DNA from 2 places in the Ferdinandcohnia jepli genome. Region 1 is predicted to be linked to the other one. Evidence: riboswitches for the same ligand, from Rfam matches in the RefSeq annotation. Region 1 holds a riboswitch; the other holds the start of a gene.
The links. A riboswitch is a leader RNA that binds a small molecule or an ion and turns the genes downstream of it on or off. The one in region 1 is predicted to bind S-adenosylmethionine.

Region 1 (4,491 bases):
CATGTTGTCTTTTTACTTTATGAGGGCTTTCATCTCCTCTATGAGTGACCTCGGGCTGCTCTTTTTACTTAGTGAGGGTACTAAAATACAATGAGTACCCTCATAAGAGACTAAAAAAAGAGAAGCTAGTAATAAGCTTCTCTTCACATAATTTATTCAACTGTAATTACAGCACCCGCATATTCTTCTTTGATGAACTGTTTAATTTCATCTGATTTTAAAACTTCTACTAATGCTTTTATTTCTTCGCGTTCTTCATCGCCTTTATTAATTACAATTAGGTTTGCAGGTACAACATCATCGCCTTCAAATGCAATACCATCTTCAGCAATGTTTACTCCGCCTTCAAGTGCATAGTTTGTATTGATAACAACTGCGTCACCTTCACCATTTTCAAAAGAAGATGCTAGTAATTTCGCTTCAATTAAAGTAGAAAAATCAAGATTTTTCGGATTATCAACGATGTCTTCCACTCTCGCTTGGTCTCCTACACCTTCTTTAAGAGTAATAATGCCTTCTCTTTCAAAAATTGGTAAGATACGACCGTGGTCACTAAATGAATTACTCATAATAATTTTCGCGCCATCAGGTAGCTCGTTTAAATTGTTAAATTCCTTTGAGTAAATACCAATTGGTTCTTTGTGAATTTCACCAACACTAACAAAATCAAAGTCTGGGTTATCTTCCATTTGTAATGCTAAATAACCTGGCGTTTGGAAATAGTTTGCATCGATTTCTTTTTCGTGTAAAGCAACATTAGGTAAAATATAATCAGTAAAAACTTCTATCTCAAGGTCAATTCCCTTTTCCTTTAAAAGCTCTTTTGCTTTTTCTAATACTTCAGCATGTGGAACTGCAGATGCGCCAACTACCAACTTTTTATTTTCGTTCGTTCCTTCTGTTCCTTGTTCTCCTGCTTCATCATTTCCACCGCAAGCAGCTAGAGTTAATGATAATAAACCAACTAATAATAGTAAAAACCACTTTTTCATGTTAGTACTCCTCCTGTTATCTCTTGTCTGTATATTTTGTAAAGAAATCACCCAAAAATTGAATGATGAATACCAAGATTACGATTGCTACTGTAGCAATAAAAGTAATGATAGGTTTATTTCCTTGGAACCCATAAAGATAAGCAAAATGTCCCAATCCTCCTGCTCCAATAACCCCCGCCATCGCTGTAAAGCTAATTAACGAAATAGCAGTTACAGTAATACCTGAGATAAGTGCAGGTAATGATTCCGGAATTAATACCTTATAGATAATAGTGCTATTAGTAGCTCCCATAGAATGCGATGCTTCAATAACACCTTTATCGATTTCGCGTAGTGCAATTTCTACCATTCTTGCGTAAAAGGGTGCCGCACCAATAATTAAAGATGGAAATGCTGCATTTGGGCCTAACATAGAACCCATGATAATTTTAGTAAACGGAATTAGTAGAACAAGTAAAATAATAAATGGAATTGATCTAAAAATATTTACAATCGCTGATACAAAACCATTTATATAACGATTTTCCCATGCATTTCCTTTATCAGTTAAAAATAAAACCAAGCCTAGAAACAAGCCGATAATAAATGTTGCTACTACTGATATAGATGTCATATATAGTGTTTCAAGCGTTGCTTCCCATAGGTCGTCCCATTTTAACTTTTCCAGGTCTTCCACTTGTTTTTCCCATTTAAAGAGTTCATATAACTTCTCAAGCATTTTCGATCACCTCGACTTCTACCTGCTGTTGACGAATGTAATCGATTGACGAATTCACTTCATTCATCTCACCATCAATATGAATAAACAAAGTCCCATATGAACCGCTTTGTGTTTGAGAAATCTTCCCCTGCAGAATGTTAACTTCAATATTGAAATCACGGATTAAACGTGTAATTAATGGTGTTTCAGCAGTTTCGCCAACAAAAGTTAATTGAATAACCCGTCCGTTAGGATACTGATGTAACAAGTGTTCAATCGTTTCTTTTGTTTCCTCTGGCTCTGTTACCTGTTGAACAAAACGTTTTGTAATGTTAGCCTGAGGTTTTTTAAACACATCAAGTACCTTCCCTTGTTCAACAAATCTGCCTTCCTCCATTACAGCGACCCGATGGCAAATTTTACGTATAACATGCATTTCATGCGTGATTAATACAATCGTTAACCCTAATCGCTCATTAATATCCACGAGCAGGTCAAGTATTGAGTCAGTTGTTTGTGGGTCTAGAGCAGAAGTAGCTTCATCACAAAGTAAAACCTTTGGATTATTTGCAAGTGCACGAGCGATACCGACTCTTTGCTTCTGTCCTCCACTAAGTTGTGAAGGATATGCATCTTCTCTTCCTTCTAAGCCTACTAATTTAATGAGTTCGGAAACTCTTTTATCTCGTTCGGTTTTGGGAACCTTTGAAATCTCAAGTGGAAATGATATGTTTTCTCTCACAGTTCTCGACCAAAGTAAATTGAAATGCTGGAAGATCATACTAATTTCTTTCCGTGCATTTTGAAGATTCTTCCCCTTAATAGAGGTTATATCATGTCCCGCAACTGTAATTGTTCCTTCGGTTGGTGTTTCAAGTCCGTTCAGTAAGCGAATTAAGGAACTTTTACCTGCACCACTATAACCGATTATGCCAAATATTTCGCCTTCATTAATTTGCAAATTGATATTATTCACAGCTGTTACTGAATTATTCTTTGAGTTATAGACTTTTTTAACATTTGTTAGTGATATCACGTTTGTCACACCTTCTATTCAGAAAAAACTAAGCTTAGTTTATGTAAATAACTGATAAAGTAAACTCCCGCCATTATAATCCGGTTACCTTTATTTACAATTAGGGTGTCAGCCTGTCTTTTCAGCTACTTTACTAAAACAAAAATACCTTTCTGCAAAAGAGCAGAAAGGCATAGATATCTAAATAACCTTCCTCTCATCTCTCAAAGCATAAGCTTTGTGTGAATTGGCACCTTTTCAACGGACGTTGACGGTTGCTGGGTTTCATAGGGCACTTCCCTCCACCACTCTAAATAAGAGTCACATTTATATATTCACTTTTTCATTATGTTGCTATAGCGACATTTGTGATTTTATCATTAGCAAAAAAAGGTGTCAACAAATTTTTTTCTCAAAAAGAAACTACACAGTAGGTACAGATTTTTTCGACGTTGTTCCATTTGCTACTTCAATTGCTTGTTCTAAATCTTCAAGTATATCCTCTATATTTTCAATTCCTACAGATAATCGAACCAAATCCTCAGTTACACCTGATGCTTTTAGATCTTCTGGTCCAAGTTGTTGATGCGTTGTACTTGCAGGATGAATAATTAAACTCTTTGCATCTCCTACATTGGCTACATGTGACCATAATTCAACACTATTTATTAGCTTTTGACCAGCCTCTCTTCCACCTTTGATGCCAAAGACTACAACAGCGCCGGCCCCTTTTGATAAATATTTGTCTGCTAATTGCTTGTTCGGATGATTTTCTTCTCCAGGATATAGTACCCACTCAACGCCTGGATGATCTTTTAAATAAGTGACAACCTTTTTTGTATTTTCAATATGTTCTTTCATTCGAACATGTAAGGTTTCGAGTCCCAAATTAAATTGGAAAGCATTAAATGGGCTTATTGATGGCCCAAGATCACGTAGAAGCTGAACCCTGGCTTTTATAATATAAGCGACAGGTCCAAGTGCCTCGGCATAAACTAAATTATTATAGCTCGGATCAGGGGTTGTGAAACCTGGGAATTTAGGTGAATTCCAATCAAAATTACCACCATCTACGATGATCCCACCTAATGTCGTTCCATTACCTAGCAACCATTTCGTTGCAGAATGGATGACAATATCTGCTCCGTGTTCGATAGGTCTGCAGAGATAAGGAGTTGCAAAGGTGTTGTCAATTAAAAGTGGAATCCCTGCTTCATGCGCAATATTCGCTACTGACTCAATATCAAGAACATCTAAACTTGGATTACCAATTGTTTCTGCAAATACAGCCTTTGTATTAGGAGTAATTGCTTGACGGAAATTTTCTGGATTTGAAGGGTCTACAAATGTTGTTTTTATTCCATATTTAGGAAGTGTATTTGCGAATAGGTTATATGTACCCCCATATAGTGTTGATGCTGATACAATCTCGTCCCCAGCACCCGCAATATTTAGAATAGCAGTTGTTATAGCTGCCATTCCACTTGCAACTGCTAATGCACCAACTCCGCCCTCTAATTGAGCAACTCTTTCTTCAAAAACTGTCACTGTTGGATTATGGATGCGAGTATATATATATCCATTTTCTTTTAAACCAAATAGGTTTGCGGCATGTTCTGTATTATTAAATTTATAAGCATTTGATTGATAAATCGGAACCGCTCTCGCTCCCGTAACAGGATCTGCTACAAGACCACCGTGAATAGCTACCGTTTCTGGTCTATACTTTTTTTGATTTTCACTCATTACGAATCTCTCCCTTAAAATGAATTTAATTGCGG
Region 2 (4,491 bases), on a different contig from region 1:
TCTCTTTTTCTTATCCTTCCCACTTGCCGTAACAAGAAAGGTTCCTGGATTATCAGATACTTTAATTGCAAGATTACCACTTGTTCCCATAAACCAATCACGTTTTGCTAGTTCGTCCTTAATATCTGCTAGTTCATCCCATTGTTTAATATAAAGTCTCATTACCTCACCTCCACTTTTTCCAAGACATTAATTACATCAAAAAAAGTTTCGAAAGGAGCATATTTAAGACCTAACTCGGTGCATTTTTCAACTAAGAAATCTCTAGCAATAACTTTATCTGCAAGCTTCGCAGCTTGAAGATCAGTTATCGAATCCCCAATTACAATTTTATAGTCGTCTGAACCTGCAAGGCTACGAATCAGAGTCGGTTTACAGCAGCCACATTGATTTGAACATTCAGTATCACATGTATATGGCCATAGAATTCTGATTCTCTCGCCACTAAAGTCAGATTTATTACAGTAGATATTTTCTAACGGTACGAGTCCTTCTAAGAGTGGCTCAACAAAGAAATCGATTCCTCCACTTACCACATAAAGCTGAATACCTTGCTTCTGAGTGAACTCTACAAACTCCTTAAATCCTTCTCGAATAACAGCGTGTTGTGTAATATAGTCTGTTATTTCTTCTTTCCAGTCAGAAGGTAATAATGAGAACAATTGACTTACCCCAACTTGAATAGGAATTTCCTGTGAAAGAATTTGATCCTTAATTCCTACCCATTCTGGTGGCGCAAACTTTTTCATGATTGCTATAATGTTATCTGTATTAGTTATCGTGCCGTCAAAGTCACAAAATAGGATTGGTTTTTTCATATCTATACCTCTTTATATCCCCATAATTCGATTGCCTTTTTTAATTCAGGGCTTTTTGTTGCATATTCAACTAGTGTTGTGCCGGTTAATCCTGCTTCAACTGCTGCTCGAAATGCTTTTCCGCCACCAATCGCACCATCTGGATGACCATGTACTCCTCCACCAGCATTTATAATACTGTTTATTCCAAAATCGCGAAGCAGCAATGGTACTAATCCTGGATGAATACCAGCTGAAGGTACTGGAAATACTGTTTTCATCTGATCATCGCTTTTTGTTAATTCATGAGCGATCTCTAATGTCTGGTCTCTTTCAAGCGCAACACTTCCATATGGTGATGGAAATAACACAAGGTCCGCTCCTGCATATCGTAAAAGTTTTCCAAGTAGCAACGGATTAGAAACGCCATAAAACTCTGAAGGTGTGAGCGCGCCACTAAATGCTGGGTGTGCCATAATTGGGACTGTTATTTCCGGGTCCTCTGCAAGACTTTGCAACACATCAAGTCCGTATGCAAAGACATTAAACAAAAGTAGATCAGCGCCTAGATCCACCGCTTTCTTTGCTTTTTCTTTTAATCCAAAAGTTTTACCTGTCAGGTTTACAGCATAAAGAGAACGATGACCAATTTCAGAATATACTTCATCAAGAACCTTTTTTCCCTCCGTTATTCTTTCCTCGAATGGAGTAAGTGGATTATCAAATAATATTTCATCATCCTTAATGATATCGACTCCACCAAGTGCTTGCTCACGAAGTTGCGCTTTTAGATATTCAATATCTCGGCCAATTACACCTTTAAAAATACTCATTACTAGAGGTCTGTCGTAGACTCCCAGTTTTTCTCTAATTCCTTCTAGCCCAAATTTAGGACCTGGAAAAAATGACTTTATATCTTCTGAAAACTCCAAGTCTAGTAGTTTAATTTCTCCGTCCAGACTGAGTTTTCCAAAGACAGTTGTTAAAATAGCTGGTAAATCAGGACTAAAATTCATTGATGGGTAGGCTATTTTAATGATGCCTTTCTTAACTGTTTTACCTAAATATGTACTAGCATTTGGATCTTCATCGAATTGTTCAATACTAACTACTCTACCCTTATGTTTTAATAGCTGCTCTTGTTCTAACTGAGGTAAATCAGTCCAAGAACCTACTGTTAATCCAAGTGCGATACCTTCTGCTTTTTTCTCTAAATTACCAGAGTCATGAACTAAATATTTGGCAATAATTTCATTCATGTTGATACCTCATTTCTGTAAAAATCAGTGTCAAATAAACAAAAAACCCCTTCATAAGAAGAGGTTAACTAGTAACATCTCCTTATCTCTCAGCTAATAAAGCTGCAAGAATTAGCACCGTGCTTATACGCATAAGTCGGTTGCCGGGCTTCATAGGGCTAGTCCCTCCACCTGCTCTTGATAAGAAAATATAATCTATAAATTTTTAAAATTTAAATTACGAAACGGAATGTAATTTGGATTATGACAGGAATACTTTTTCTTGTCAAATATTTTTTGGAAGAAAAAAATCAGAACAAGTTGAGCTTTTTAATTCGATTTGCAGCCTCGACTAATCGAGCCTCGTCCGTCAGTAAACCAACACGTACATATCCATCACCGTATGAGCCAAAACCAATCCCAGGAGCAACTGCAACATGTGCTTTTTCAAGTAAAAGATCAGCAAAAGTCGCAGATGTATACCCTTTTGGTACAGGTAACCAGGCAAAAAACGAACCTGTTGGTGCCTTAACATCCCAGCCAATTTCTTGTAATGATTGAATAAATGTATTTCTTCTAGATTCATATAGTGCTACGAGTTCATCTACACAATCTTGAGATTCAAGCAGAGCAGCAGCTGCTGCCTCCTGTACTGGACTAAATAGGCTAACATACAAATGGTCCTGTAATAAATTGATCGCCTCAATCACACTTGGATTTCCAACCGCAAAACCTATTCGCCATCCAGCCATATTATAAGTTTTAGACAGTGTGTAGATTTCAATTCCAATTTCTTTCGCACCTTCTACTTGTAAAAAGCTAACTGGCTTCTTCCCGTCAAAACCAATTGCTCCATATGCAAAATCATGAACTACACAAATATCATGTTTGTTCGCAAATTCAACAGTCTCCTCAAAGAATTCCTTTGTCGCAGTTGCGCCTGTGGGATTATTTGGGTAATTTAAGAACATAACTTTGGCTTTTTCTAATTGCTCTGGATTAAGCTCCGAATAATCAGGTAAAAAGGCATTATCTTCTTTTAACGGCATATACTCCATAACGCCACGGGCCAGTTCAACACCAGACCAGTAATCTGGATACCCCGGGTCAGGAACAAGCGCAACATCTCCAGGGTTTAAAAGGCATTGTGGAATTTCAACAAGGCCCGCTTTCCCCCCAAATAATATTGCAACCTCTGTCTCGGGATTTAACGTAACTCCATATTCTCGTTCATAAAATTTAGCGGCAGCTTCCTTCAAAAAAGGTTGTCCTCTGAAAGGAGGATACTTATGATAACTTGGATTTTCAGCAGAATTCTGTAATGCTTTTACAATATGTGATGGTGTTGGTTGATCAGGATTACCCTGGCCTAAATTTATTACATCATGGCCATCCGCCACCACCCTGTTGACCTTCCCTACAAGAGAAGCAAAGAACTGTTTTGGTAAGTTCTTAAGTATGTCAGACTGTTGAAAATTTTTCATGGATTCACCTTCTTAAAAATACTTGAAATTCTAGTGACAAATCATATATTGTTAAAAACAAATTGTAAAGTATTATTTTTTCCAGGAGGCCCAACTATGAATCTAAAAATTGCATGTATTCAACTGGACATTGTATTCGGAGATCCGGTCAGTAACCTTAACAATGTTACTAGAGAAATCGAACAAACTATGAAACAACATACCCCTGATGTCATTATTTTACCAGAGCTATGGACAACTGGATATGACCTTACTAGACTAGATGAAATTGCGGATGAAAATGGTGATAAAACAAAGTCATTTATAAAAGATCTTGCAACATCGTACTCAGTAAATATTATTGCAGGCTCTGTTGCTAAAAAAACGGATGATGGTGTTACGAATACAATGTTTGTCGTTAATAGAGAAGGCGAATTAATTGGAGAATATAGTAAACTCCACCTATTTCAACTGATGGATGAACACCTATATTTGCAAGCTGGGGCGAGTAAAGGCCACTTCACACTTGAAAATATCCAGGCTTCCGGCTTGATTTGTTATGATATCAGGTTTCCAGAATGGATTCGTGCACATACTACAGATGGAGCAGAAATTCTGTTTGTAGTAGCCGAATGGCCGCTCCCACGATTAGAGCATTGGAGAGCATTATTGCTAAGCCGGGCTATTGAAAATCAATGTTATGTTGTTGCTTGTAACCGCTCAGGCAGTGATCCAAACAATGTATTTGCTGGTCACTCCATGATTATCGATCCATGGGGTGAAATTATTGTGGAAGCAGGAACAGAACCAACCACTCTTGTTGGTGAGATCAATCTCGCTAAGGTGCAAGAGGTAAGAAAACAAATTCCTATTTTTCAAGACAGACGTCCAGCATTTTACAAATAATTAATCTCGTACTTTAAGAAATGAATTTAGTTAATTGAATCGAAAAAATTTATTGACAATTACATGTCTAGGTTGGTATTATTCACT

Region 2: another riboswitch for S-adenosylmethionine. It lies ahead of mtnW (2,3-diketo-5-methylthiopentyl-1-phosphate enolase); the one in region 1 lies ahead of AB3M96_RS13115 (methionine ABC transporter ATP-binding protein).

The regions. Positions count from the first base shown of each region.
Region 1 is NZ_JBFOKR010000011.1:68,957-73,447, reverse strand. It holds gene AB3M96_RS13125 (MetQ/NlpA family ABC transporter substrate-binding protein) at 153-992, opposite strand; gene AB3M96_RS13120 (methionine ABC transporter permease) at 1,009-1,713, opposite strand; gene AB3M96_RS13115 (methionine ABC transporter ATP-binding protein) at 1,706-2,731, opposite strand; SAM riboswitch class I at 2,925-3,031, opposite strand; gene AB3M96_RS13110 (O-acetylhomoserine aminocarboxypropyltransferase/cysteine synthase family protein) at 3,134-4,456, opposite strand.
Region 2 is NZ_JBFOKR010000003.1:31,215-35,705, reverse strand. It holds gene AB3M96_RS03725 (methylthioribulose 1-phosphate dehydratase) at 1-162, opposite strand, end outside; gene AB3M96_RS03720 (2-hydroxy-3-keto-5-methylthiopentenyl-1-phosphate phosphatase) at 162-818, opposite strand; gene mtnW (2,3-diketo-5-methylthiopentyl-1-phosphate enolase) at 821-2,056, opposite strand; SAM riboswitch class I at 2,136-2,243, opposite strand; gene AB3M96_RS03710 (pyridoxal phosphate-dependent aminotransferase) at 2,347-3,519, opposite strand; gene AB3M96_RS03705 (carbon-nitrogen family hydrolase) at 3,553-4,404, shown strand.